DNA from 3 places in the Thalassotalea psychrophila genome. Region 3 is predicted to be linked to each of the others. Evidence: predicted binding sites of a transcription regulator. Region 3 holds the regulator's gene; each other region holds the start of a gene.
What was found. The regulator sigma-54, encoded in region 3, starts transcription at its own class of promoters, with help from an activator protein. The targets are predictions, from matches to a motif close to GTTGGCACGNNNNTNGNNT.
Positions count from the first base shown of each region.

Region 1 (10,508 bases), 1.4 Mb from region 3:
CTTAAATTCACCGCTTAAATAAGAACCTGTATATAGCTGCATGGCAGGTTGGTCAGTATACATCGTCATTTTAACGTTATTTTGCAATGATAAAATTACCGCCTTTTCAGATGCTATTGCTGAATCATCTAATACAAAACAATGATCATAACCTTGCATCAAGGCTAACTCTTGATCGTTTGTATTGGCCTGCCTAACTCCTATACTTACTTGCTGACGAAAATCATAATCGTTGTTAGTAACTGAAATTATATTGCCTGTAGGTGTATTAAGCTGGTTTCGCTCCAAATAATGTGAAGCATTAATTTGTACCATCAGTGCTTCACAAGTAGCTTCACCTAAATTGAAGTAAGTATGGTTTGTTAAATTAATTGGCGTCGCGGCATCACTTTTAGCCAAATAATTAACGATTAGTTCGTTTTCTTCAGTTAACTGATATTGTACCGATATCTGCAAAGTACCAGGGAAACCTTGGTCACCATCAATAGATGTTAACGATAAAGTTACTTGCTTTGTAGATACAGGATCCGAATCAATAGACCAATATTTTCTAGCAAAATTTTCGACACCACCATGCAAACAATTTTCTGCATCGTTTTTTGTTAACTGGTATGTTTTTCCATTTAAATCAAACTGAGCATTGCTAATACGGTTACACACTCTCCCACAGGTCGCACCTAAATAGAAACTATCATCAAGATAATCTTCAGCATTTTGATAAGCAACGGTCATCTCAGTAGCTTCGCCATTAATTGGAAATTTGATCGATGTTATTCGCGCGCCAAAATTGCAAACTTCAACCGACATACCACTATTGTTCCGCAATAAAATTGTTTTAACATTATTCATGTTACTCATACCCATTTGGATTGTTTGATTGCCAGCGCCAAGTATCAATCATCATATGTTCTAAGCTGCGTGTTGCCTGCCAGTTTAGTTGGCTATTTGCTTTATCAGCATCGGCCCAAAATGCGGGTAAATCTCCAGCCCTTCTCGGTGCAACATCAAATGCGATAGGCTTTTGGGTTGCTTGTTCAAATGCTTTAACGATGGCAAAAACCGAAACACCGTTACCTGTACCTAAATTGAAGGCTTCAACACCTTTAAATTGATCATTCGCATTTAACCAATTCAATGCTGCGACATGGCCTTCAGCCAAATCCATAACATGTAAATAATCTCGTTCACAACTACCGTCAGTTGTCGGGTAGTCATCACCAAAGATATTAAGCTTTTCACGCTTACCAACCGCGACTTGAGCAACATAAGGCAGTAAGTTATTTGGAATACCCTTTGGATCTTCGCCAATTTCACCGCTTTCATGAGCGCCAATAGGGTTAAAATAGCGCAGTGATATACCTCTAAAACTCGAGCTAGAAATAGCAAAGTCGGCCATTACTCGTTCTACCATGACTTTACTTGCGCCATAAGGGCTTGATGGAGTACCCAATTTCATCGTTTCAACATACGGAACATCATTCTCTTCGCCATAAACGGTAGCGGACGAGCTAAAAATAAAATTTTGCACATTATGTTTTTGCATTACCTCAAGTAAGCAAACTGTTCCATGAACGTTATTATGATAATAACGCAACGGGATTTCAGTGGATTCACCCACAGCTTTCAAAGCGGCAAAGTGAATTACAGCTTTAATTTCAAACTGTTCAAAAACAGTATTTAATTGAGTGGCATTACAAATGTCACCTTTAACAAACTCAATTGTTTTACCGGTTAGTTTATTAACTCTTTTTAAAGATTCTTCACTTGAATTACAAAGGTTGTCAAAAACAACAACGTCATATCCGCTGTTCAGTAAAGTTAAAACTGTATGCGAGCCAATATAGCCAGCACCACCGGTTACGAGTACTTTCATGTTTTATCCTTGAATTTTTAGTCGTTCATGTGAGATTTTGAATTGTTAAAAAACCCACTCGAAAGGTTCGAGTGGGTGACTAGTATTTACTTAGTGCCGTGTATTACCACCACGTTGCATATAAAGCGATCAGTATCAGTACAACACCTACAGCGGCAATATTAAATGATTTTTCAGTAACAAAACTTACTTCATCTAAGCTAACGCTGCTGTCTTGCTCTGGTGCTTTGCCCATCATAGAAACTACATAACATAACCCTAAACATAGTAAGAACACTAAGCCAACGCGATCCATAAACGGTAGTTCTGGCCAGAACTGCATGAACAAGAATGATAATGCTGCTGAGCCAAGTGCTGCCGCTAATGCGCCATTTGATGTTGCACGTTTCCAGAACATACCCATCATGAAAATTACCACAATACCTGGAGTAAAGAAGCCAGTGAATTCTTGGATGTACTGGAATGCTTGGTCAAACTTACCTAATAAAGGCTCCGAGACTACCAATGCAATACATAGTGATGCTAATGCTGCTATACGACCCACGACCACATAATGATGCTGAGATTTATTCGGCTTCATTTTGCTATAAATGTCCATAGTAAAGATGGTTGAGATACTATTGGTCATTGATGCTAAAGATGAAACAATCGCAGCAACTAAAGCGGCAAATACTAGGCCTTTAATACCAACAGGCATAAGTGCCATCATTGATGGATAAGCTAGATCTGGAGTTGCTAATCTTGGATAAAGAACTACGGCTGCAATACCCGGTAATACAACGATTAATGGCATTAAAAGTTTTAAATAAGCTGCAAAGGCAATACCTTTTTGTGCTTCTTTAAGATCTTTAGCAGCTAAAGCGCGCTGAATAATATATTGGTTGAAACCCCAGTAACTTAGGTTCATAACCCACATACCACCAATTAATACAGAAATACCTGGTAGGCTCATATAGTGTTCGTTTTCAGGGCTTAGTACCATATCAAAATGGCTAGACATATCAGTAGTTAATACACCAAAGCCAGCAAGGAAACCTTCGCCGCCTGACACAGCATCTAGTGCTAGGTAGCTTAAGAATAAGCCGCCAAAAACCAGTAATACCACTTGGATTATATCGGTATAAGCAACTGCTTTTAGGCCACCATATAAAGAATAAGCAACAGAGAATATTGCTAAGAAGATCATGCCGTACATCCAATCAACACCGGCAACGCTTTCAATTGCTAAGCCACCTAACCAAAGTACCGCCGTTAAATTAACAAAGATGTAAACCGCTAACCAAAACAAAGCAAGGGTCGTTTTAACTTTATTGTCAAAGCGTTGCTCAAGATACTGTGGCATGGTGAAAATTTCATTTTTCAAGAAGATAGGCAACATGTATTTACCTACTAATATCAAGGTGATCGCCGCCATCCATTCATAAGAAGCAATAGCTAAGCCTATGGCATAACCAGAGCCTGACATACCGATGATCTGCTCAGCGGATATGTTGGAAGCAATAAGCGAAGCACCAATAGCCCACCAAGGCAATGACTTACTTGCTAAGAAATAATCTTCTGTATTTGCACCTTCTTTCTTTTCGCTGCGAGAAATCCACAAAGCAACGAACAAAAGACAAATTACATAAGTAATAAAAATGCCGGTATCTAAAGTACCGAGCTTGTTTGTAAAATCCATAGGTTTTCTACCCTTTCGTTATTTATATTTTTTATAATTATTAATGGTGATTGTTATTATCTAAATGCGCCTTGGCTGGCAACACAAATATATATACTTGGCTGTAAACTAAATTTTTTCGAATAGTTATTATTAACAGTTTCAGTTAACTTTTCCAACATTGATGTTGGTGTTAAGGCAACGATACAGCCACCAAAACCTCCGCCAGTCATACGCACACCGCCCTTTGCGCCTAGCTCAGCTGCAACCATTTCGACCAAACCATCCATTTCTTTGGTAGTCACCTCAAAATCATCACGTAGTGAATTGTGAGAAGCTAGCATTAGCTTACTCATTAATGCCATATCTTGGTTTTTTAATGCGATTAATGCGTCAGTTGTGCGAGCATTTTCACTGACAACATGGTGAGCACGTTTATACAATACGGGGGCAATTTCAGATTTTTTAGCCTTTAATTCAGCAATCGAAACATCTCTCAATGCTGGTTTATTAAAAAATGCTGCCACTTGTTCACATTGCTCTCGACGTAAGTTGTACTCACTATCGACTAAGCCACGTTTAACGTTAGAGTTCACTATAAATAATGACAGACCGTTTGGAATAGGTGCATCTTCAAAAGACAAATCACGACAATCTAGCAACATCGCATGGTCTTTTTTACCCATAGCCGAAATTAGTTGATCCATAATGCCACAATTACAGCCGACAAATTCGTTTTCAGCTTGTTGCCCCATTTGTGCAGCTTTTATGCCATCTAAATCTAGTTGATAAAGGCTTGCAAAGGTTTTTAAGATAACAATTTCAAAACTAGCAGAGGAGCTTAAGCCAGCACCCTGCGGTACATTGCCCGCAACAACGATGTCTGCACCAAGAATATGTGGATATGTTTTTAATAAAACCTGTAATGTGCCGCGAACGTAGTTACTCCACATTTTATCTTGATCAAAACTAATATCATCTAAACGAAACTCGCTCATTTCTTGATTACAATCATAAGCAAATACTCTAACAACATTATCTGTACGTTTAGATGCAGCAATTGTAGTACCAAAATTAATCGCGGCAGGCAGCACAAAACCATCATTATAATCGGTATGGTCGCCGATAATATTTACTCGCCCTGGTGCATGACAAATTAATTGTGGGGCTTGTTTAAACTTTTGCTGAAACAAGTCTTTTACCATTTCATTTTGACTCATTATTGATTGTCCTTGTAATGCACATTAGGTAAGTCTCGTAGCCTTTGTGCCGCTTGTTCGGCAGTAAGGTCACGTTGCGCTTCTGCCATCATTTCATAACCAACCATAAATTTGCGAACAGTAGCTGAGCGCAGTAAAGGTGGAAAAAAGCTAGCGTGTAACGTCCACTGAGGATGGCCTTCACCATCAAAAGGAGCGCCGTGCCATCCCATTGAATATGGGAATGAGCTATTAAATAAATTGTCGTATTTAATCGTAATTTTTTTAATGATATCAGCCAGAGATGCCTTTTGAGATTCGCTCAGATCTGTCATTCGAGTTACAGAAAAACGAGGTAATAACAATGTTTCAAATGGCCATGCCGCCCAATAAGGTACAACAACTACCCAGTCGGCATTTTGTACAACTACTCTTTCTTGCTTAGCGACTTCTTTTATCGCGTAATCTTGCAATAAATTAGTGCCGTATTTGTTGTAGTAATCTTTTTGAGCCTGATGCTTTTTATTTACCAAAGTAGGTAATTGTTGCTGTGCCCATATTTGACCATGAGGGTGAGGGTTTGAACAGCCCATCATGCTGCCCTTATTTTCAAAAACTTGCACCCAATTGTATGTTTTGCCTAGCTCTTCACATTGAGTTTGCCAAGTATTTACAATATTAATTATTGCTTGCTGAGAAAGTTGTGGCAGAGTTTTACTGTGATCTGGAGAAAAACATATCACTCGGCTTTCACCTTGCTCAGTTGCCATTTTAAATAATGGGTCATCACTTGAGGCTAGCGGTGTATCTTGCTTTAATGCGGCGAAGTCATTAGTGAAAACATAAGTGTCACTATAATTTTCATTAATCTCTCCATTTATACGAGTGTTACCTGCACATAAAAAACAGCTTTCATCATGACTTGGCCTAACATCTTCATCTAATGTTTCAACTTGTCCTTGCCAAGGGCGTTTGGCTCGATGCGGTGAAACTAACACCCATTCATTAATTAATGGATTATACCGACGATGTGGGTGTTCAGTAGGATCAAATTTAGTATCCATATACACAATTCTCTAATTTTCATTTACACTGGATTAACCATAAGGTAAACGTTTACACTTTATCTGGCAAGTGCATTTTACATAAATATCAAAAGTTCCCTTTTATTCCTTTATTAAATAGGGTTATTATTAAGCCATGTTAATTATAAAAACGTTTACCTATGTCTACTATTAAAGATGTTGCTCGAGTAGCAGGCGTTTCAATAGCGACCGTTTCTAGGGTTGCTAATAACGGCCCGAAAGTTGGTGATAAGACTCGAACGAGGGTTTTAAAGGTTATGGCTGATATAGGCTATACACCTAATGCGAATGCACGGGCATTGGTAACACAGAAAAGCTCCACTATAGGTGTTGTTATACCTGATCTTACTGATCCATTTTTCGCATCTTTAGCTAATGGTGTTGATCAAATTGCCCGCCAACATAATATGCAATTATTACTTAGTACGGGTTTAATCTCTGCCGAGTCGGAATTACAAGCGATTAATGTACTCATTGAAAGGCGATGTGACGTGATTGTTTTACACAGTAAAAAAATTGCTAATGACGACTTATTAAAGTTAGCTGATAAAGTACCCGGATTAGTGTTAATTGATCGTTATATTGAGCAAATTTCTCATCGCTGCATCTGGTTAGATAATGAAGAAGGTGGCCGTATAGCTGCACGGCATTTGATGTCTTTAGAACATCGTGATGTTGCATGTATTAGTAGTAAATATCAGATTGATGATCCCCTAATGCGTTTACAAGGTTTTTCTGATGAACTAAATTCTGCCAACTTAACTATAGATGATGAGCTTATTGAGTACGGCGAGCCTAATTTGCAAGGTGGAGAAATTGCCACCCAAAAAATTCTTGCTAAAGGTAAACCATTTTCAGCGATTTTTGTTTACAACGATGCTATGGCTATTGGTGCAATTTCTACATTAGAAGATAATGGCTTTAAAGTACCGTCAGATATTTCTGTGATTGGTTTTGATGATGTATTGTTATCTCGATACTCAAGACCTAAATTAACTACCCTGCATTATCCTATTGAGAAAATGGCAAAGAAAGCAGCTTTTCTAGCATTGCAGTTATCTAATAAAAATGTAGATATTGATTCTAGTAGCGAATATAAATATATTCCTCAGTTAGTAAAGCGTGAATCAACAGTCTTTAAAAGTTAAATCAAAAGACCGAAAGTGATTTATCACAAAGAATGCCTGATTTATATTCGTTATAGTTATAAATCAATAAATAAAGAAGGCACGCACCATAAAGATCACTTTTTGCACCACCGCGGTGCAAAGCGATTAATATGCATTAGAAAAAACCTTATAATTCAGCGTATGTAAAGTTGGCACAATTCTGGCTTATAGATTACCAAGTAAAATTTTAATATTAACCTGCAGAATAATTACGGAGACGTTCATGTCACAAGCAGTATTAGATCTAATCAAAGATAACGACGTAAAGTTCGTTGATTTACGTTTTACCGATTCAAAAGGTAAAGAACAACATGTTTCAATTCCTCATCACCAAGTTGATGAAGATTTTTTTGAAGACGGAAAAATGTTCGATGGCTCTTCAATCCAGGGTTGGAAAGGCATTAACGAATCAGACATGGTAATGATGCCTGATGCATCAACAGCTGTTATGGACCCTTTCACTGAAGAAGCAACACTGAACCTACGTTGTGACATCGTTGAGCCTGCAACTATGCAAGGTTACAGCCGTGATCCTCGTTCAGTTGCTAACCGCGCTGAAGAGTACATGCGTTCAACGGGTATTGCTGACACTGTATTAATTGGTCCAGAGCCAGAGTTCTTCGTTTTTGATGACGTTAGATTCCACACTGATATGTCAGGTTCTTTCTACAAGATTGATGATAAAGAAGCTTCTTGGAATTCAGGTACTGAATATGAAGAAGGTAACATGGGACATCGTCCTGGTGTTAAAGGCGGTTACTTCCCAACGTCTCCTGTTGATTCATCACAAGATTTACGTTCAGCAATGTGTTTAGTAATGGAAGAAATGGGCTTAGTTGTTGAAGCACATCACCATGAAGTAGCAACTGCTGGTCAAAACGAAATCGCTTGTCGTTTTAACACTATGGTTAAAAAGGCCGATGAAGTTCAAATTTATAAGTACGTTGTTCATAACGTTGCGCACGCATACGGTAAAACAGCGACATTTATGCCTAAGCCACTAGTTGGTGATAATGGTACTGGTATGCACGTTCACCAATCACTTGCGAAAGATGGTGTTAACTTGTTCTCTGGTGATCAATACGGCGGTTTATCGCAAGATGCTATTTACTACATTGGTGGTATCATCAAGCATGCTAAAGCTCTTAATGCTTTCACTAACGCATCAACTAACTCATACAAACGTCTTGTTCCTGGTTTTGAAGCACCTGTAATGCTTGCATACTCTGCACGTAACCGTTCAGCGTCTATTCGTATTCCAATTGTGCCAAGCCCGAAAGCAATGCGTATCGAAGTTCGTTTCCCTGATCCTACAATGAACCCTTACTTAGGCTTCACTGCTATGTTAATGGCTGGCCTTGACGGTATCAAAAACAAAATCCATCCTGGCGATGCTATGGATAAAGATTTATACGACCTTCCAGCGGAAGAAGCAGCAGCAATTCCACAAGTATGTTCTTCTTTTGAAGAAGCACTTGATTCACTAGAAGCTGATAATGACTTCTTAACTGCTGGTGGTGTAATGGATATCGATATGATCAATGCTTACATTGGTCTTAAACGTGAAGAAGTGGAATTATTAAACTCTACAACTCACCCAGTAGAATTTGATATGTACTACAGCGTTTAATCGCAACTTAAAACATAAATAAGAAAGAAGCCCGCTAATGCGGGCTTCTTTGTTTTAGGTGACGTTCTGTAATTATTGCAAAGAGCACAGAATAACAAAACTGCTATAATAAAGTTTTATAGCAATTTACTAGCACTATGGTAAATATTTAGTTAAATTAGATACTAATAACTAACTGATGAATCTATCATTTAGTGTGACGATTTAAAAAGGAACATTTTAATCGATGGCAAAGTATACAGTTTTTGTAATACTGTTTTTAACACTACTGGCACCTGCAACTGCTTCAAAGATATATGTATGGCGCAATGCAAGTGGTGACTTGGTGTATTCTGATAGCCCTAAACCGGGTGCTGAAGAGATTGCCGAAGAAATTGAAATAAAGAATAAACAAACGGTTATTTCTTCTGTTAATACTACTGTGCTCGATATTAGTCCAAGAGTCGTACAGGAAGAATACCAAGTCCAAATATCTCAACCTGAAGATCATGCCACCATACGCGATAATTCAGGTTCCATTTACATCTCAGGTAGAGTTGCCCCTGTTTTCAAGCGTGGATACAAAGTGCGTTTGTTAATGAATGGCAAAGTACATGGAGAGCCTCAAACCCGTTCAGTATTTATCTTACGAGATGTTGATCGCGGCGAACATAAAATAAAATTAGAGCTTCTTAACAATCAAGGCAAGGTTATTGCATCTTCTAAAGAAAGAACTGTTTACTTGCATCGAGCTAGGGTTAATTAATCTAATTTTCTCTATTTAGGTGCAAAACACCTGACTATTTATTAAACTGCTATAAATGGTCGCACCAACTTGGTGCATTGGAGATTACCTTGTACACCAACGCTAGTTTAAAAGAGATCCGAGCTACTTATGCTCAACATCTAGTACCACAGCTTGTTACTGCTGTTGTAATAATTGATGACAACTTAAATATTCAATATTTAAACTCTTCCGCTGAAGCATTATTTTCAAAAAGCTTGAATCGTTTATATCTGAAAGGATTTCTCGATGTTTTCACTCACTGTTCAATAACATCCCAGCGCTTAGAACAAGTTCTGGTTACCGGCCAAGACTTTACCGATTCAGACGTTGTATTAGAGTTTATTGAAAACTATCACATTACCATTGAAGTAACAGCTTCGGCAGCTCTGTTTGATGGTAAAGAGCATATCCTTTTAGAATGCAAACAAATCGATAAACAAAAACAGATCAGTGCAGAAGTTTTTCAAGAACAACAATGGGAAGCTGCAAGAGATTTGATCAGAGGATTAGCTCACGAAATTAAAAATCCGCTTGGTGGTTTACGTGGTGCAGCTCAATTGCTCGACAAAGAACTTAACCCTGACCAACAAGAGTTTACTTCAATGATAATTGAGCAAGCCGACCGGTTAACCAATTTAGTCGATCGTCTGTTAGGGCCTAACCAATTACCTAAACTTGAAGTGCACAATATTCATGAAATTCTAGAAAAGGTCCGTCAGTTAGTCAGTTTAGATAATGCCAAACATATTGAAATAGAACGAGATTATGACCCTTCAATTCCCGATATAGAAATTGACACTGAGAAACTACAACAAAGCTTGCTCAACATTATTAGAAATGCGACGCAGATCCTTGATGAGAGCGGTATTATTAAGCTAAAAACTAGGATTGCCACCAACCAAACCATTAATGGAAAAAAAGTTAAGTTAGCCATTAAAATATCAATTATTGATAACGGGCCAGGTATTCCTGCTGACATACAAGATACCATTTTTTACCCTATGGTTTCTGGCAGAGCTGATGGCACGGGATTGGGACTATCAATTGCGCAAACATTAGTACACCAACATAAAGGGAAATTATCCTGTCATAGTTACCCTGGTCGCACTGAATTTACCATTTTATTGCC
Region 1 is NZ_CP134145.1:4,071,427-4,081,934, forward strand. It holds gene RGQ13_RS16900 (aldose epimerase family protein) at 1-849, opposite strand, end outside; gene galE (UDP-glucose 4-epimerase GalE) at 851-1,873, opposite strand; gene RGQ13_RS16910 (sodium/sugar symporter) at 1,977-3,551, opposite strand; gene galK (galactokinase) at 3,608-4,750, opposite strand; gene RGQ13_RS16920 (UDP-glucose--hexose-1-phosphate uridylyltransferase) at 4,750-5,793, opposite strand; gene RGQ13_RS16925 (LacI family DNA-binding transcriptional regulator) at 5,955-6,962, shown strand; gene glnA (glutamate--ammonia ligase) at 7,207-8,613, shown strand; gene RGQ13_RS16935 (DUF4124 domain-containing protein) at 8,840-9,358, shown strand; gene glnL (nitrogen regulation protein NR(II)) at 9,448-10,508, shown strand, end outside.
Region 1: glnA (glutamate--ammonia ligase) is a predicted target of sigma-54. The motif match lies at 7,132-7,150, and genes of this name have one in related genera.

Region 2 (10,508 bases), 2.1 Mb from region 3:
ACTAACGGACATAGAGTAAGCTTAGGAACCTTCTCCGGTGGCACGAGTATTGGTTTTTTCTTAGCAGCCAATGCCTTTTGGTATGACTCTGGGGTAAAACCAACAAAAGTTCCTTATTACTATTCTCTTACTAATTTAAATGATGAACCAAATTCGACTTTACAACAACATATGGTCGCTTTATACGAACAAGGCGTTGAGGAAGTTATTTTGGGTTTTGAAGATTTACCAAGGTCATGGGGGGATAATGATTTTAATGATGCTGTATTTAGTGTCAAGGTTACCCCTGCCTCTGCTTTACAATTAAATGATTTAATAGAAATTCCTGATATTAATGACTCAGATGCCGATGGTATTCTTGATGATGCTGATGAGTTTCCTGATGACTATAATCGTGCATTTAGCTCATTTTATCCTAACGTACAATCATGGGTAACCTTAGCTTTTGAGGATAATTGGCCTCATATAGGTGATTACGATTTGAACGATTTGATCATAAGAGAGCGTCTGCAAGTGATTTATAACAGTGATACACAGATCACAGGCTTTAAAATTAGCGGCTTTATTGATGCTCGAGGTGCTGCCTTCCATAATGGCTTTGCTTTACGTTTATTAGATATTCCAGCCTCAGCACTTTTAGACAGCACTTTGATTATTGGCGGACAATCGTATGAAAAGACTGCTGAGCAATATCAACAGGATTTGGTAATAAGTTTATGGAGCGATACCCATGTCTTCACCGAAACGAGTGGATCAGGAAAGTGCAAACATTTTAATACCGTTGCAGAGTGTAATACATTTCCATCAGTGCCATTCGAGTTAGATGTTAATTTTTCTACCGTTGTTGATAGCTTACTACATTCATCATTGGATTTTTTTATTTACCGTACTAACAATAGGTCTAGAGAAATCCATTTTGCCGGATACCCACCTACAGATCTATTTGATATCACCCAGTTTGGTAAAGGTGATGACAGCTCTGTTGTTGAGCAAGAGCGCTATTTTAAAACTGACAATAATCTACCATGGGCCATTAAAATTGATACCGCCTGGAGTTACCCCAAAGAGTACATCGACATAATATGGGCATATCCCGTTTTTGAAACATGGGTTGAAAGCAGTGGCATTGAAGCGCCAGATTGGTACATAAACCCTGGTAGGCCACAACACACCTTTAATCCCTAAGATAGGAATAATATTATGTTAGATATGCAGATCAATTTTTCAAAGTGGATTTTAATTTTCTTTATTTTAGCTTATGGTTTGGTTGGTTGCGGCGGGGGCGAAAGCAGCAGTACAGCAACAGAGGTAAATGAAGATACACCAAAGCCTGAAACCGAAGTTTTTATTGATCACAGTCCCAGTCCTGAAAAGCTTACTTCTACTGCTGAAACATCAAATGATTTATACGTTGATGCCGATTTTAACTTTCAAAGCTTCCGTACCATAACGCTTGATATTCATGTGCAATCCTATGCCGGAGACAATATCGGTAATTCATTACTTTATGTTTCATCAATTGATACTGATATCACTGAATTGGATGACTCTCGTCTCAATACAAAATCATTAATTACAGTGTCTAAAACCGATAATAACGGTCAAACATTGATAAAATTAGAGACGCCGCAAATCGTAAATAACTTACTTATAGAGATAAACTCACTTGGAGTGAATAATAAGCACATAGTAGATATTAGCCAGCAAGATTATTATGTGCTTTACTTAAACTAACAGCAGTGAGCATCTCTCATATGATTTAAAGTCATTTAAACCTTATTTTAATTGAGCACTGTGCGTACATCATTTCTTATCTATATAAAGACTTAGGCAGTTGTCTAATAAAAAATTACGTTTATTGATGTAATAAACGTTAAGAGAGGAATATGGGCTTGCCAAAGAGTAGTGTTTTGTTTGTAGATGATGAGTCTATGATATTAGACGCGTTAAAGCGGGTTAGCCGTAAACTCGATGCAAAAGTGTATACTGCCCAAGGCGGGCAAGAAGCACTTGAAATTATCAAGAAAAATCAAATTGATATCATAATATCAGACATTAATATGCCCAATATGGATGGCATAACATTTCTTTCAAAAGTATCTAAAATCGCGCCTGAAAGTATTCGTATTATTTTAACTGCGTATACCGATATAGATAATACTTTAGCGGCCATTAATGAGGGAAAAGTTTGGGGCTACCTTAATAAACCTTGGGACAATACTCATTTAATTAATACCCTGAATCAAGTGATAGAATTCCGTAGAACCATGGTTGAACGCACTTTATTAAAAGAGTTTAAGCCAAGTGATAGTTACCCGTTTATCGATAATTTTTCTGGTTTTGTTGGCAGCTGCGCCAAGATGCAGAATATATATCAAAAGATCAAACAGTGTGCGCCATGTAAAGCTTCTGTATTTATTACCGGACCAAGTGGTAGTGGTAAAGAGGTGGCAGCGCAAGCTCTACATGAATTGAGTAGACGTGAAGGGGGCAGTTTTATAGCGTTAAATTGTGCGGCGATACCGGCTGAATTGATGGAGTCAGAAATATTTGGCCATGTTAAAGGTGCTTTTTCGGGCGCTAGTTCAAATCGTGATGGCGCTGCTACGTTAGCAGATAATGGTACCCTGTTTTTAGATGAAATAGCTGAAATGGATATTATATTGCAAGCTAAATTATTGCGGTTTATTCAAACAGGTACGTTTTGTCGTGTAGGCAGTGGTAAAGTTGAAAAAGTTGAAGTGCGTTTTATTTCTGCGACAAATAGAGAACCTGACAAGGCAATCGCAGAAAACAAATTACGAGAAGATTTATTTTACCGGCTTAATGTATTACCAATTGCTTTACCACCGCTAAATGAACGCGGCAGTGACGTAGTGCAAATTGCTGAAGTCTTTTTGCAAAAATATAATCAAATTGAAGAAAGAAATTACCAAGGCTTTACTCCATTGGCTAAAAAGTTACTTCGCCAATATCAATGGCCCGGAAATGTAAGGCAATTACAAAATTTGATCTATAGCGCGGTAGTTCTCGCGAAGGAGCCATTAATCGATGAAAATATGTTCGCCGGTATATTAAACCTTACCGATGATCAATTATCACTCTTACTCGAAAGTGAAGATGTAGTCGTGCTAGATGAAAAAACTGAAAAAGCTCAGAACAGCAATGTTCCTAGAAGTGAATGTGTACAGACTGATGGTGAACGCTTTCAAGAAAATAGTCTAATTCATACCTTAGCAAGCGTAGAGCGTAGCACCATAGAACATGCAATAAGTCAATGTAATGATAATGTAGTACAAGCCGCAAAAGCACTGGGTGTTAGCCCATCAACTTTATACAGAAAAATGCAACAATGGCATGACAATGTAAGTTGAAAATGGCTGTTTTCATTTTGCAAATTATCTTTGCGTTTTGATAAAAGTACTTGCTTGTTAGTGTCATAACAATTCATTTTGATAAAACCTCTTCCTCCATAAAATATACGCTAACGCCTAATTATTGGCGGTTGTAGAGATCTGAATAGTTTTTAATCGGTTTATTTTTCATTTAATAATAACTGGAACCTTTCTTGCACTTTATTCAACATATCCCCTAGTAATTGTTGAAAATACTATGCAAAAGGTAAAAGCGAATACTACAACACTTATAACCTTACTTCGCGATTATACAAAACATTTAACCAAATTGGTCAGTAACTCTTTATGGCTACTGAGCTCAGATATACTTGGAAAAGGCTCTAGATTAATCACCATTATCGTTTTAGCGGCGACATTATCACCGAGCTTATACGGTACCGCGATGCTAGCGCTTGTATGTCATGATATTTTGCGCTTACTACTGCGCTCCGGCTCAGGAAATCAAGTAATTAACTGCAGCGATGAGCAACTACCAGTCATTGCAAAAAATGCCCTGTCTTTGCAATGGATTATATGTATAACGTTATTCATTATGCAGTTGATTTTTGCGCAAATGATGGCAAGTTTCTTTGAGCAGAGTGTGATAGCGAAAATGCTCATGGTCATGGCCGTAAGTTACCTTTTATTTCCTGTAGTAAGTATTCGAGTATTTATCTTACAACGTAATAATCAAATGGCACACGTGGGTATTTGTAGTGGTATTTGTTTACTTATCGAAAATTTAAGCATCGCTGCGCTTGTTTATCAAACTGGTGATGTTATGGCAATCGCTTATGGCAAGCTTATTTACTCAGTTGCTTGGATAGTTATCTTTAGTTTTGTTGAAACTAAAAAGTTTGGAATTGGTTTTAATTTTTCAGTAATTAAATCATTAGTTTTTGCGTCAACAAAAATGATGTTTGCAGAATCGGCGAAAGGAATACAGCAACATATCGATATTTTGTTTGCTGCTAAATTACTATCACCTGAATCGTTTGGTTTATACAGTTTTGCTAAGAGTGCTGGCATAGGTATCACTCAGTCGATAAATTGTGCCTTTACTAATGCCTTATACCCGCAACTATGCAGTTTCAATAGACAAGATGACTTACAACAACGAAGCCGAAGCATATATTGGTTAACGTTATTTTTGGCAAGCCTGTTTGTATTTCAAGCTGCCGCGGCATTTCTATACATGCCGTTATTTTTTTCAGAACAATGGTTGCTCGCTATTCCTATCACCAGTGTTCTTTGTTGTTCAGCTTGTACCACCATTTTTTTAGATGTTAAGTGTTGTATGTTTCGCGCCCTGTATTGTTATAAAACAGAGAGCTGTTCGCGTGTGGCTATCTTACTATGCTATGTGCTTGCACTTGTATTTATACAGCCAAATACAGCAATTGGATTAGCGCTGAGTATGTTAATACTTTCAATGATTAATTTATTCGTGTTTATCCCATTTAAGAGACTATATAACTTACCCAAAATTGGGATAAAACGTATTCAACAGTGAACCATTTATTTTATTAAATAATCCAAATGAGGTTTTATTATGTCAAATGCTATTATTCAAAAAATATTAAAAAGTCCACAAGTATCTGTCATTATTCCAATGTTTAATGTCGAAAAATACATCAATAAATGTATGAGTTCTGTTTTAGAACAGACGTTTAAGGATTTTGAAGTTATTTGTGTTGATGATGGATGTAAAGACAATACATTAGTAAGACTTAGACAATTTAACGATCCAAGAATTCGACTAATACAACAATTAAATCGTGGGTTGGCAGGGGCCAGAAACACTGGTATTAGCCATGCGAGAGGGCAGTACATAGCGTTATTAGATGCCGATGACTTTTGGCATGAGGACAAACTAGCTAAACATGTAATTCACCTTAATAGCCGAGCAAATGTTGGCATCAGCTATTGCCCATCTTTATTTGTTAATGATGATGATAAACCTTTAGGTATTGGCCAGTTTCCAAAATTGAAAAATATCAGCCGACGCGATGTTTTATGTCGTAATCCAATCGGCAATGGTTCTGCCCCAGTGATTCGCAAAGCAATGCTTATTGATTATGTAAATAGCCTGGAAAAAGACGTATGCAGTAAGACTTTCCGTAATAAAGGTAGAGAGAAATGTCATCAAGTTCGTACTGAATACTTTTATGAAAAATTGAAACAGTCAGAAGATATTGAATTTTGGCTTCGACTCAGTTTAAACACAAGTTGGAAGTTTGAAGGAATAGGGCAAGCGTTAACATTTTATAGAATAAACCCACACGGTTTATCGAGTAATTTAGAGGCTCAATTTGCCTGTTGGAAAGCCGCATTAGCGTTAAATAAAGCGTCTCAGCCTAGCTTTTTTAACCGCTATTATTCGTTAGCGAAAGCGTATCAGTACCGTTACTTTGCACGACGCGCAATTCAATCAGGTAAAAGTGATACTGCTAGGTTTTATATGAGTAAAGCGCTAAAGACTAATTTGAGAATTATATATCAAGAGCCGTTAAGAACATTGAATACATTATTATGCACAGTGTTGTTAAATCTATTGCCCGATAAAGTTTATAGATCTCTTGAGAAATATATCATGGACCAAATTCGTAAGTTAAGGCTGAGGTAAAATAACTATACAATATTAATGTCAGCTTGAGTTTAGACTTGTATTGTTTTTTTGTACTAGTAACAGGCCAACTGTTTACTGATGTTTGGTAGGAAAATGGTGAAAGTTGTACCTGTTTCATCGGAGGCAACTGTTAATCTACCTAGGTGCTCTTCCTCAATGATTTTGTAACTAATCGAAAGTCCAAGACCAGTTCCTTGGCCAGCAGGCTTAGTGGTGAAAAATGGCAGGAATATATGAGATAAATTTTCTGAAGGAATACCTATACCGTTATCACTAATTTTAATATAAACACCGTGATTATCGGTGGAAGTTTCTATTTCAATATTGCCATCTTTTTTACAAGCCTGGCTTGCATTTAGAATAATATTCATAAACACTTGATTCAACTTGCCTATATTACCTTGCACTAAAGGTAAGTCGGTTAAATTAAGATTTACATGACAATGTGACTTAATTTGACTGTTAACAATATTTAAGGTGGTTTTAATCCCTTCATTGATGTCAACATTACACAACTCCTCATCTTTGGAACGAGCAAATCTGTTAAGATCACTAACTATACCTTTTGCGATGGTTAAGCCTTTTATTGTTGATTGAGTAAGATCTGAAAGATCATTTACTACATGGCAATAGCTTTTATCCCTTAATGGCAGTTTGTGTTGCTCTGCTATATCTGGGTTTTCAATAATGGCCTGATGGGCAGACTTAATATCGGAAATATAGTCTTCTAAAATTGCCAAGTTACTTAATGAATATGCCAAGGGATTGTTTATTTCGTGGGCAATACCAGCTGATAACATGCCAACCGATGCCATTTTTTCAGATTGGATCAAGGTTTGTTGATTTAGTTTTAAATCGGCAATGCTTGCTTGCAATTCGCTATTGGCACGTTTTAATCTGATTTGTGTGGTTTGCAGATTTCTTTGATAAATAGCACTAGCGATCCGAGGAGCAATAATATTGGCAATTATTTGCAGTAGCTTTTGATCGGATTTCGTATAATTATTTGTATATTGAGATTCTGAGTCGATAACCGCAATTGTTTCACCTTCATAGATTACGGGCACCGTAAGCTCTGAGAGACCTGAGTATTGGTCAAATATATAGCGATGATCGAGCAGGGTGTCAGGTACTATCTCTGCAACCTTAGTTTCAGCTACGGTACCTACAATGCCTTGTCCCATAGGAATTTCTATTCTTTCATAGATTTGCCTATCTTTAGGGTTTTTAATACCAAATGCTGAAACTTGAATTAATATTTGCTCTGCTCGTAAGTAAATAACACAATCTTCAAACTCCATGATATCACCAACGCCTTGAGCGATAGACCATAGTAGATCATCTAAACCTGCTTGCTCAAGCATAGCTAATGCAAAATCATTAATTTTATTTACATCTACTGACATAGTTAATACCTATTAGACGTTACATTGCTCACTATTAAGAATAGTTCAATTTAGGTAATGTAACCAATATAGTTGTAGCTCATCCATTAGTATTAAACATACCTATTAGAAGTCATTCGACAGATCGTCGTAGAGGCTATGAAGCTACTTACAGCTAACGTATTAGTACCGTGCAAAATTGTTGCCAATATTTATGCATGGCTACTATTGATAAATTTTCCATAGTCCATATATAGATAAAGAATCAATATCAATGAGCACTCTTAGCAATGGGCAGTAAAAAACAGGTAACAACTGAGAAAGATAAGATCAATTTTTCTTACAATGTCATCGCTACACTCATCGCAGTATTAGGGGAGGATATAGAACCTGAAACACTGTTTGAATATTTATCTAGTTTTGAACGTTTTGATGCTTTAGCTATTTCATCTAGTAGTGCTAACCTACAAATAATAGCAGAGCATGGTAAAGAATATTTCGAACAAATGATTGTACTACCAACACCTAGTAGTTAATTAACAACCTTCAATGGAAAAAACAAATGAACCCAATTATTAAAACATTAAAAGAATTAAATATTAGTGATGAAAAAATTAATGAATTATTCCAAGCGTTAACAGAAAACCCTATGATGGCAATGGCGATTATTCAAGGTCTTGGTATTCCTGCTGAAAAGTTACAAGAGTTAATGATGACCATTATGACTAATCCTGACTTAATCAAAGAAGCAGTAGATGAGCTTGGTTTAGATTTTTCTAAAGTTGAAGAAGCTAAAAGTAAACTAGCAAAGTAGTTATAAAGTAGGTAGTGGGCTGTTAATTTTAAGTATCTACAATATTGATCTTCTCATCGAATGGTTTCAGCATTTAATTCTAGCACTATAAACATTCGCCATATTGTTTAATGTTGTCGCCATTTGTTTTCGCCAAATTATCCTTTCGTCATTATTTTTGCATTTGTACTCGTCATATTTTTCTGTTTATTAGGCGATTCTTTAGAGCCCTGTAACTGTTTGTAACCTGCAGGCTAATGAAAATGCGGTTGTTAAACTGGTTTTTATTTTCTGGCACAGTTCTCGCATTAGATAAATTATATTAATTTAACTGGTGTAATTTATGAATCTGAATTCATTAAAAAAAATAACAATAATAAGGTCTGCGCTAAGTACCTTGCTGCTACTTTCTGTAGCAGCGTTTCTTTTTATTTCTAACAGCCCCAATTTATATAAAGGCTCTTATATAGTTCAAGGAGCTAGCAAGCCAACCTTGATTTCCGCCATAGAATCAGTTGGTGGGGAAGTAGTACATAACTATACAGTTATTCAAGCGATATCCGCTTTGTTAACAAATCAGCAAGCAGAGCAGGTTCGTAGTGAACACCCTATGATACGATTGTTTTCTGATGAGAAAGTTAAGCTTAGTGCGCATAAGTCACATTCTAAGTCAAAAGGGCAAACTGATGAGCGCAATACTTATTTTCCCACTCAAGTAGGTGCAAGCCAATTACACGATCAGGGCATAACTGGTGAAGGGGTTGGGGTTGCTATTATAGATAGTGGCGCTGCAAAGTTTGATGGCATTACCAAAAACAGTTATGGAAAAAAGCGTAAAATTCATCACCACAGCGTGCTTAAAGGCAGTAAAGCATTAAAAGATGAGTATGGTCATGGTACACATGTCACCAGTTTAATCAGCAATAGCTCGGCAACTTATAATAGTAATGGTGAAGAAAGTGGCACGTATAATGGTATTGCGCCTGATGTTGAATTAACGGTAGTTAAAGCATTTGATGCAAATGGTAGCTCAACTTACAGCGATGTTTTAAAAGCTATAGAGTATGTTGTTGTAAATCGTGAAAAACATAATATTAAAGTGTTGAACCTATCTTTTAGTGCCAAACCGCAGTCGTTTTATTGGCAAGATCCAATCAATCAAGCGCTAATGGTTGCATGGCAAGAAGGAATTACTGTTTTTGCTTCTGCAGGTAATAGTGGTTCAGAGGCAATGTCTATTGGTGTTCCAGGGAATAACCCTTATGTAATAACCATTGGTGCCACTTCAGATAACTATACTCCGTTTGATCTTTCTGATGATTTTGTTACTTCATTTTCAAGTGCTGGCCCTACGGTTGAAGGCTTCGTTAAACCTGAACTTGTTGCACCCGGCGGTCACATGCAAGGTTTAATGAGCCATAAATCAAAACTTTATAAAGACTACCCAGAGTATGCTGACGGTGATGATTATTTCTTATTATCAGGTACATCGCAATCTACCGCTGTAGCTAGTGGTGTTGCAGCTCTTATGTTGCAAAATGACCCGTACTTAACACCTAACGATATTAAATGTCGATTGATGTCTTCAGCACTTGCTGGCACAGAAAATGAAAGTGAATTGTCATACAGTATTTTTCAACAAGGAGCGGGTATGATTAACGCTCCGTGGGCTGTAGCAAGTGATAAAGTTGGTTGCGCCAATCAAGGAATGGATATTGCGAATGAACTAAATGACTCACAGCATTATGTTGGTCCGGCTCGTCGTTACGAAGAAAGTGGTGATTTTTACATATTAGGGGCTGAAGGTTTCGAGTGGGATGGTTTATACAATAAAGCCCATTTATGGCCGCAAGCTCACGTATGGCCGCAGGCTCACGTATGGCCACAGGCTCACGTATGGCCACAGGCTCACGTATGGCCACAGGCTCACGTATGGCCACAGGCTCACGTATGGCCGCAGGCTCACGTATGGCCACAAGCCCACGTATGGCCACAAGCCCACGTATGGCCGCAAGCTCACGTATGGCCGCAATCTAACTTATGGGGTGATACAGCGGTGTGGGAAGATGCTCATGTATGGCCGCAATCAAATTCTTTCTTAGATATGGGAAGTGATATTAGTTCGGTGTCATTTATTAACAAATGGATTGAACAAGAATAAAAAATATAAAGGCGCCAATTGGCGCCTTTTACTTCAGGGACGAAGGAATGCCAACTTAACATGGATGTTATAAAGTTGTCTCACTTTTGGGATGAATGGAATGTTAACGCAAAATTAACCATTTATTTACATGCTTGTTACCTTT
Region 2 is NZ_CP134145.1:2,712,078-2,722,585, reverse strand. It holds gene RGQ13_RS11055 (LruC domain-containing protein) at 1-1,185, shown strand, start outside; gene RGQ13_RS11050 (hypothetical protein) at 1,201-1,734, shown strand; gene RGQ13_RS11045 (sigma-54-dependent transcriptional regulator) at 1,887-3,374, shown strand; gene RGQ13_RS11040 (oligosaccharide flippase family protein) at 3,613-4,908, shown strand; gene RGQ13_RS11035 (glycosyltransferase family A protein) at 4,948-6,021, shown strand; gene RGQ13_RS11030 (ATP-binding protein) at 6,078-7,430, opposite strand; gene RGQ13_RS11025 (hypothetical protein) at 7,700-7,945, shown strand; gene RGQ13_RS11020 (DUF2999 family protein) at 7,972-8,223, shown strand; gene RGQ13_RS11015 (S8 family peptidase) at 8,546-10,363, shown strand.
Region 2: RGQ13_RS11015 (S8 family peptidase) is a predicted target of sigma-54. The motif match lies at 8,493-8,511, and genes of this name have one in related genera.

Region 3 (10,508 bases):
GATGCTCACCCGTTAGTTAAACAAGGCGCAAATTATGTTACCTTTATTAAGGGCGGTTTTGGTGCAGTCAGAGAACTTTGTGATCTGATCATGCAAAGTCAAAACACATTACAAAATGCTAAAGGCAGCAGTATATGAATCGATTGCATAGTATTTCAACGATTATATTTATCATTTCATTATCTGTTTATGGATATATGCAATGGCAACAATCGAATGAAACTATTGTGCAAGTAGTAAAGCCGAAAGATGAGCCCGACTTTATCGCAACAGCATTAAGCTCAAGCCAATATGACGAGATGGGCAATTTAACTCATACCATTTCTGCTGAGAAAATGTCTCACTATTTAAATAATACTGAAACACTTTTCCAAGCGCCTAAATATACGTTGTACCCTAAAAATGGCAGTGCTGTTTGGCATTTATCCGCAAATCAAGGACGTTTAGGCGAAGATAATATCTTATTGCTCAATGATAGAGTACGATTGATTTCTGAAGACAAAACAAATTTTATTTCAGAAATACACGGCAAATCTCTTAATGTAGATTTAACTAATAACATCATCACTTCAGAGCAGACTATCTTGTTAAAAGGCAAGGATTTCACTATGTATGGCTCTGGGTTAAACGTTGATATCAATTCCACTAAAATGACTTTGAATGAACATGTACAAACAATTTATAAAAAACATGCCTCATAAATTACTGCTTGGCATAGCATTAGTATTTCCATTAGCAACAAGTCTTGCCGAAGAAGCTGATTTTAAACAAGAGATTGTGATTGTTGCAAAAAAGCAATCTAGCGATTTAAAAAATAAGATTGCCAGTTACATGGAAGATGTGAAAATCACCCAGGGCACGCTGAGTATAGAAGCAGACGTGGTGAAGGTAACAAATCAAGAAGGTACGGATCTTAAGAACTACTTGGCTACAGGAAAACCTGCACGGTTTAGCCAAATTCTTGATGATGGCCAAAAAATTGAATTACAAGCAGATGAAGTTTCATATTCACCAGCCACGCAAACAATTACCATAAAAGGCAATGCATCAGTTAGCCAAGAAGGCAGTATGGTAAAAGGTGACATAATCACTTACAACATAGCAACAGAACAACTAAGCGCAGAAAGTGCCAGTACTGTAACAACAATTTTAAAGCCTGAAGTGAAACCAGAAGTTAAAGAAGAAACACAAGATGTTGAATCTAAAATTAACAATTCAGTAGAGCAAGATAAAGAACAATAATATGACGGCAACCCTAAAAGCACAAAACCTTGCTAAATCCTATAGCGGCCGAAAAGTAGTAAAGAGTGTCAGCTTAACGGTTAACTCAGGACAAATAGTAGGTCTATTAGGCCCTAATGGTGCAGGTAAAACCACTTCGTTTTATATGATCGTTGGTTTAGTACCAAGTGACGAAGGCTCTGTCGTGTTAAATGATCAAGATTTAACCTTATTACCTATGCATGAAAGAGCTCGTCAAGGCATAGGTTATCTCCCGCAAGAAGCGTCAATTTTTAGAAAACTTAGTGTCTTTGATAACATCATGGCCATTTTACAAACCCGCAAAGATCTCGACGATGTAGCCAAACTGGAAAAACTTGAAAGTCTGGTTGAAGATTTTAATATTGGTCACATTATTGAAAACACTGGTCAGAGTTTATCTGGTGGTGAAAGGCGCCGTGTTGAAATCGCCAGAGCACTGGCTGCTGACCCAAAATTTATCTTATTAGATGAACCGTTTGCTGGAGTAGATCCAATTTCAGTGGGCGATATTAAAAAAATTATTTTACAGTTAAAAGATCGTGGTATTGGGGTATTAATCACCGACCACAACGTACGAGAAACTCTTGATGTATGTGAGCATGCATACATTGTAAGTCATGGTGAATTGATCGCTGAAGGTAATGCTGAACAAGTTTTAAGTAATCAACATGTTCGAGATGTCTACCTAGGTGAGAAATTCAAGCTATAGTTAAGTTAATCAGCTTAAGCTAGTTTAAAGCAATTATTCGTTTCTCGTGTATTTAGTAGTTAACTTGCATAAGATTACACTTATGTAAATTTGGAATTTTTTCAAAAAATGAGACCTAGTCTTCAGCTCCGTATGGGGCAACATTTAACGATGACACCACAGTTACAACAGGCAATAAAACTGTTGCAACTCTCTACGTTAGATCTGCAACAAGAAATTCAAGAAGCTTTAGATAGCAACCCTTTATTAGAGGTTGATGAATCCGCTAATCAAGAAGAGATCAACGCTAATTCAGATTCACATTTAGATAGTAAGCAAACAGCTGCTGAAGCTATTGATGGTAGTGAGGACGCACAACCGACTCATGACGAAATAAGTACTTCTGAAGCCTTAACTCAAAATGAAATTCCACAAGAGTTGTCCGTAGATTCAACTTGGGAAGAAAGCTTCAGTGCCGGTACATCAAACACTGGGCTTGGCGGCGTCAGTAATGATGATTATGTATATCAAGGTGAAACTTCTGAATCTATCCAAGATCATTTAACTTGGCAAATGGAGTTAACTCCGTTTTCCGACACCGATAGGACTATTGCCATAGCTATTATTGATGCTATTGATGATAGTGGCTATCTTACGGTGACCTGCGAAGATATTTTATCTAGCTTAGGAGATGATGAAGTCGAACTAGACGAAGTTGAAGCGGTGTTAAAACGCATTCATATGTTTGATCCTATAGGCTCTGGGGCTAAATCAATAGCCGACTGTTTACTAATTCAACTTGCCCAGTTTAGCCCTGACACTCCCTTTATAACAGAAACCAAATTGGTGATTAGCGAGCATATCGATTTGTTAGGTAATCGTGATTTTAGACAAATCATGCGCAAAACTAAGTTAAAAGAGCCCCAGCTAAAAGAAGTAATGCAGTTAATCCACTCGTTAAATCCAAGACCTGGCGATGCGATAGTACAACAAGAGGAACAATACGTTATTCCTGATGTTAGTGTTTTCAAGAAAAATGGTCGTTGGGTGGTGGAATTGAACCCGGATACTGCGCCTAAAATTGGTATTAATAATCAATACGCGTCGATGGTTAAAACAACTAAATCATCAGAAGATAGCCAATTTATTCGTTCACATTTACAAGAAGCAAAATGGTTCATCAAATCACTTGAGAGTAGAAACGACACTTTACTTAAAGTTTCTAATTGTATCGTTCAACAGCAGCAAGGCTTTTTTGAGCATGGAGCAGAAGCAATGCGACCTATGGTATTAAATGACATTGCAGAAGCTGTTGAAATGCATGAATCAACGATATCAAGAGTTACAACACAAAAATATATGCACACCCCAAGAGGTATATTTGAACTAAAATACTTCTTTTCTAGCCATGTTAGCACTGAGAATGGTGGTGAATGTTCATCAACAGCAATACGTGCTCTGATTAAAAAACTAGTCGACGCAGAGATAGCAGCAAAACCATTAAGCGATAGTAAAATGGCGGAATTGCTTAGCGAACAAGGTATTAATGTAGCACGTCGAACCATTGCTAAATATAGAGAATCGTTAGGTATACCACCATCGAATCAAAGAAAAAGTTTACTTTAAAACCAACAAAATAAGGACAAAGCTTATGCAAATTAATCTATCCGGTCATCATGTTGAAGTTACCGATTCTATGCGTTCATATGTTGATGAAAAATTACAAAAACTCGAACGACACTTTGATCACATAAATAATGTGTATGTGGTTTTGAAAGTAGAAAAATTGCAACAAATTGCTGAAGCTACCTTACATGTAAATGCAGGTGAAATATTTGCTTCTGCCAACCATGAAGATATGTATGCGGCAATTGACGGATTAGTCGACAAACTAGATAGACAAGTTCTCAAACATAAGGCTAAGTTAGCTCACCATTAACTATGAATTTAAAGCAACTATTAAGCCCTGACTGCACCATATGTGCAGTACAGGGTAAAAGTAAAAAAAACATACTTCAACAAATCAGTGCAATTGCAGCGAATAAAATTAGCAGCGCAAATGCAAAAGAATTGTTGGACAGTTTAAGTAAAAGAGAAAAGTTGAGCAGCACTGGAATTGGTAATGGTATCGCTATTCCACACGGTAAAATCAATAATAGTGAAAGCCCCGTGGCTGTTTTATTAACAACAGATAAGCCAGTTATTTTTGACGCTATTGATGATAAGCCGGTTGACATTTTTTTCGCATTGTTCGTTCCTGAAGATCATTGTCAGCAACATTTAGAGACTTTGGCCAGTGTTGCCAAATTTTTTAGTAATAAAGAGAATAGTAAAAAAGTAAGACGTTGTCACAGTTCCACTGAACTTCATCAATTGGTTGTAAACAATTAGGTAGAAAATGAAACTAATCATTGTAAGTGGTCGTTCTGGCTCAGGTAAAACCGTTGCATTAAGAGTGCTAGAAGATCTTGGTTATTATTGTGTTGATAATATTCCGGTAAATCTATTACCAGCACTAACTCATACTGTTATTAATGACTATGAGAATGTGGCGGTATCCCTCGATGTACGTAACCTGCCAGAAAATCCTGAAGACGTTAAAGAGATCATAGATTATTTACCTAATTCTGTAGAATTAAGTATCTTGTATTTAGATGCCGATGATAGTGAACTCATTCGTCGTTATAGCGAAACAAGACGCTTGCATCCCTTGATCCGTAAAAATATGGCTCTTGATCAAGCAATTGCGCTAGAAAAAAAATTACTCGACCCGGTAGCAAGTAGGGCAAATTTATACATTAATACTTCCAAACTAACTCCGCATCAACTTGCCGATTTAGTGCGAGAAAGAGTACTAGGTTCCACTACAGGTAATTTGGTAATTGTATTTGAGTCGTTTGGTTTTAAATATGGTGTGCCATCTGATGCAGATTATGTTTTCGATGCAAGATTTTTACCTAATCCTTTTTGGGAAGAAGGTTTAAAAGCATACAACGGATTAGACCAGCCGGTACAAGACTTTTTAGCAAGCCAACCGATAGTTACTAAATTTATTTGGCAAATCAATTCTTTTATGATGACTTGGTTGCCTCATCTAGAGCGTAACAATCGTACGTATTTAACCATAGCTGTTGGTTGTACTGGCGGTCAACACCGAAGTGTTTATATTGCTGAGACACTAGCAAAACAATTTAAAAAAGAACACAAAGATATACAGATTCGTCACCGTGAAATGACCAAGTAATTGTTGAGTTAAATTTAAAAATGTCGTTAATTGTTGAACAAAGTGTACTAATCGAAAATAAATTAGGGTTGCATGCAAGAGCCGCTACTAAATTAGCAAAATTAAGCAAAAACTATCAGGCTAAAATTACCTTAACACTCGAGCAAAAATCAGCTGAAGCTGACTCGATTATGGGGCTTATGTTACTAACGGGTAGTCAAGGCAAAGAAGTCCACGTCAAAGCAGAAGGTATTCAAGCCGAGCAAGCAATGGCCGCAGTAATTCAATTGTTTTTAGATAAATTTGACGAAGCCGAATAACTTCAGGTAGTTAATTTTAATAAAAAAGCTGATAAAACCATTAGCTTACGTTAAACTTGCACTGATTTAGAATTAATAACAACAACCTTGCACAGGGTGATTCATGCCAGAAATATCAGAGCAAGAAATTAGCCAAAAACGTTTATTAGAAATAAATACCGCTTTAGAAAGTGGTATGTTCGTTTATGTGCGAAAAATGTTCCAGCATATGCCTGCTTTTGACATTGCTTTACTCCTCGAATCATCTACTTCTCGCAGCCGTAATGTTCTTTGGCAACTAATTGATCCTGATCTTCAGGGTGAAATCCTGGAAGAGCTTTCAGAAGAGGTTCGTAAAGGTATCTTAAGAAACATGCAGCCTGAAAAAGTTGCTGCCGTTGCTGAAGGTATGGACATTGATGATTTGGCTGAGGTTTTAAGAACCCTGCCCGACTCTGTCTATAAAGAAGTATTAAACTCAATGGACTCGCAAGATCGAACCCGAGTTGAGCAAGCACTTTCTTATGAAGAAGATACCGCTGGCGGTATCATGAATACCGATACCATTACTCTTCGTCCAGATATCACCATTGATGTGATTTTGCGCTACTTGCGCTTAAAAGGTGAATTACCTGAAGCAACTGATTCATTCTATGTAGTAAACCGTAAGGATCAGTTTATTGGTTCTGTTTCATTAGCTAATTTAGTTACCGCACGGCCTGAACAAGCGATCGCTGAAATTACCGATTACGATACAATAGCCATCACAGTTGAAACAGAAGAAAGTGAAGTTGCTAAGTTATTTGAACGCCATGATTGGCTTTCTGCACCGGTAATTGATGATAATGGTCAATTACTTGGTCGTATTACCATAGATGATGTGATTGACATCATTCGTGAAGACGCAGAACACTCAATGATGAGCATGGCGGGTTTAGATGATGAAGCAGATACTTTCGCACCGGTAATTAAAAGTACGCAGCAGCGCTCTATTTGGCTCGGTGTAAACTTAATTACCGCCTTAATGGCTGTTGCTGTATCTAGCATGTTTGAAGGCATATTAGCCGAGATGGCGATATTAGCAGTTTTAAATACGTTAGTGCCAAGTATGGGCGGTGTTGCCGGAAATCAAACCTTAACTCTGGTTATTCGCGGTATGGCATTAGGTCACATTGGTGATAACAACGCTCGTATTATTTTAAATAAAGAAATAGCCGTAGGTTTTTTAAATGGCCTGATTTGGGCATTATTTATTGCGTCTATTGTTGCTATTTGGAAGCAAGATATCGTGTTAGGTGGGATTATTGCTTTTGCAATGCTGATGAATTTAACTGTCGCAGGCCTCGCGGGTGTTGCTACCCCTTTAGTGTTGAAGAAAATGAATATCGACCCTGCTTTAGCCGGTAGTGTTATCCTAACTACGATAACCGATGTTGTTGGAATATTTGCCTTCTTGGGAACAGCAACCTTATTCTTAGGTAAGTAAAAAAAGGTACTAGGGCTGATAAGGGTTAAGGAGTCAAGGGCAAAATGGTCATCTTAACGATTACCTGTACAACTGAAACAGAGCCGCTTACCTAATTCCTAGGCCCTATTTCCTAATCCCCTTATTACTGCCCTGAAACCTGCATCTCTTCAATAATTACAGAGCCAGTTTTTATGCTGCCCCGTAAATCATAATCGCTTCCGGTTGCAACTACGGCTTTAAAAATATCCTTTAAGTTACCAGCAATGGTAATTTCAGACACTGGGTATTGTATTTGCCCATTTTCAACCCAAAATCCAGCAGCGCCACGTGAATAATCGCCATTAACCACATTGACCCCTTGCCCCATTAGCTCAGTTACTAATAAACCGGTGCCTAATGTTTTTAACATAGCTTCAAAGTCGCCATTATTGGCAGATACCATCCAGTTATGAATGCCACCAGCATTACCTGTTGAAGTAAGTCCTAACTTACGTGCTGAATAGCTTGTTAGTAAATATGATTGTAAAACACCGTCGACGATAAACTCTCTGTCTTGGGTAGCTATACCTTCAGCATCAAAGCTGCTACTGGCTAAACCACGCAAAATATGTGGACGCTCTGAGATATTTAAGTGCGATGAAAATACTTGTTCGCCAATAGCATCTAATAAAAATGAAGAATTTCGATATAAATTACCACCACTAATTGCAGCAATAAAATGACCAAATATACTATTGGCTACATCGGCCCTAAACATCACTGGTGTTTTTTGGGTATTAAGCTTATGGCTATTAAGTCTTGCTACGGCTGCTTGTGCAGACTCTAAGCCAACAGCCTTGGCAGATTGCAATTTATCAAATTCACGACTGACAGTGTAACTGTAATCACGCTGCATATCATCGCCATCTGTAGCTATCATCATACAACTCAAGCTGTGGCGCGTACTTGGATAACCCACTATTTGGCCATGGCTATTACCATAAACCTTAAAACCTTCGAAGCTAGCAAAGTTAGCTCCATCTGAATTTGTAATTTTTTTATCACTATTCATAGCTGTAATTTCAGCTTCAGTGGCAATCTCAATTGCTTGTTCAGTGGTTAAACTTTGTGGGTGATATAGGTCTAAATTTTGAGGGTTAAATTCAAGTAACTCTTTATCAGCAAGCCCTGAACAAGGATCCACAGAAGTGTACTTAGCAATATTGATTGCCGCTTGAACTGATTGTTGCAATGCTGATTCAGACAAATCAGCAGTAGAAGCAGAGCCTTTACGACCTTCTTTATAAACAGTAATTCCTAGCGCACCATCGTTGGTAAATTCAACAGTATCTACTTCCCCTAAACGAGTAGAAACACTTAGACCTTCTTGCTTACTGATTGATACTTCTGCATTATCTGCACCTAAAGTTTTAGCTAGTTCGAGAACTTGAGCAACTTTGTTTTTAACTTGAGAAATTGAGGTATTTATAGATTCGATATTTTGCATTTAGGGTATCAACAGTAAGAACTAATTGCCTAGTATAATTGGCCATTAGTGATAAATAATTTATTTTAATAAGCATAACATACAGATATTAATTAACTTAACGTTATGTTGTATAATTAAGACATTATTTATTTTAACTATGACGATTTTATGAAAAAGCGCGGTAAAAAATTTATTGATGAGAGCATCCTCATTGTCAGCAAGACTGAAATCAAGAATGACATGAAAGACATGCAAAAGCTTGGTGAGCAAATTTGTAAACTCAATCGTATGCAACGAGCTAAGTTAACGCTTAATGAAGAAATTCAAGCAGCCTTGATCATCGCGGATAAAATCAAAGGTAAGCACGACGCCTATCATCGCAACGTACAATTTATAGCTAAACAGTTATTCGAAAGTGATTATGAAGCAATTCAAGGTGAACTTGATAAGTTGAATAATAAACACGCTATAGAACACATCAACAATTCAAAACTTGAAGTAATTCGCGATCAATTAATTGCCCAAGGTGATAGTAGAATAGATGAATTATTAGATGAACATGAAGGTTTCGAACGTCAACGAATGCGTCAATTAGTACGACAATCGGCAAAAGAAGTAAAACTAGAAAAGCCAGGTAAAAGCTTTAAAGAATTATTTAAATATTTGAAAGAGAATATTGCCCTCTAGAAAAAACAGAGGGTCAGAGTCAGGTTATTCTAAAATAACCTGACTCTGACCCTCTAATTTAAAACCTACTGCGTACCACCAATCGTCATTTCATCGACTTTCAAGGTTGGTTGACCAACACCTACAGGAATACTTTGGCCATCCTTGCCACATACACCAACACCACTGTCTAGCGCTAAATCATTACCAACCATGCTTACCTGCTGCATTGCTTCTGGACCACTTCCAATTAACGTTGCGCCTTTAACTGGTGAGGTTATTTCACCATTTTCAATTAAATAAGCTTCGGCAGTGGTAAATACAAATTTTCCAGAGGTGATATCAACTTGGCCACCGGCAAAGTTGGGAGCATAAATGCCTTTTTTAACTGATTTAATAATGTCTTCTGGTGAATGCTCACCAGCAAGCATGTAGGTATTCGTCATACGGGGTAATGGCAAATGTGCGTATGACTCTCTGCGGCCATTACCAGTAGGCTTAACTCCCATGAGGTGAGCATTATGCTTATCTTGCATGTAGCCTTTCAAAATACCATTTTCAATTAGTACATTATATTGTCCTGGTGTACCTTCATCATCAATAGCAACCGAACCTCGGCGATCTGCAATAGTACCATCATCAACAATTGTACAATGTTCAGATGCAACTTTTTGACCCACTTTACCAGAAAATGCAGAAGAGCCTTTACGATTAAAGTCGCCTTCTAAGCCATGACCTACAGCTTCATGTAGTAAGACACCTGGCCAACCAGCACCTAAAACTACTGGCAACATTCCTGCAGGTGCATCTATGGCAACCAAGTTAACCAAAGCTTGTCTAACAGCTTCTTCAGCATAAGCATGGTAGCGAGGTTTAGTACCTTCCACTTCAAAGAAATAACTGTAACCAGTACGAGCCCCACCACCGGAATTGCCTCGTTCTCGATTACCATTAGCTTCAACAAGAACTGAACAGTTTAATCGTACCAATGGACGAATATCTGTCGCATAAGTACCATCACTTGCCGCAACTAGCACTTTTTCGTAAACACCTGACAAACTCACTATCACTTGCTGAACACGACTGTCTTGTGCTCGTGCAATTGCTTCAACCTCATGTAAAAGGTTTATTTTTTGCTCTTGTGTTAATGTCGATAATGGATCAACTTCACTATAAAGCGAAGTTGTCGGTTGTGTTGTAAATACTTTAACTGTTTGGTTTTTATTTGCTTGCACAATTCCACGAGCAGCTGAAGCCGCTTTTAATAACGCATTGCTATTGATGTCATCAGAATAAGCAAAACCAGTTTTTTCACCACTAATAGCCCTTACGCCAACACCACGTTCAATATTATATGAGCCTTCCTTAACAATACCATCTTCAAGCATCCATGATTCATGGCTGGATGATTGAAAGTATAAATCGGCATAATC
Region 3 is NZ_CP134145.1:651,808-662,315, reverse strand. It holds gene kdsC (3-deoxy-manno-octulosonate-8-phosphatase KdsC) at 1-138, shown strand, start outside; gene lptC (LPS export ABC transporter periplasmic protein LptC) at 135-701, shown strand; gene lptA (lipopolysaccharide transport periplasmic protein LptA) at 667-1,242, shown strand; gene lptB (LPS export ABC transporter ATP-binding protein) at 1,244-1,972, shown strand; gene RGQ13_RS02815 (RNA polymerase factor sigma-54) at 2,081-3,577, shown strand; gene hpf (ribosome hibernation promoting factor) at 3,603-3,890, shown strand; gene ptsN (PTS IIA-like nitrogen regulatory protein PtsN) at 3,893-4,342, shown strand; gene rapZ (RNase adapter RapZ) at 4,350-5,195, shown strand; gene RGQ13_RS02795 (HPr family phosphocarrier protein) at 5,216-5,494, shown strand; gene mgtE (magnesium transporter) at 5,598-6,959, shown strand; gene pmbA (metalloprotease PmbA) at 7,084-8,427, opposite strand; gene yjgA (ribosome biogenesis factor YjgA) at 8,578-9,096, shown strand; gene tldD (metalloprotease TldD) at 9,162-10,508, opposite strand, start outside.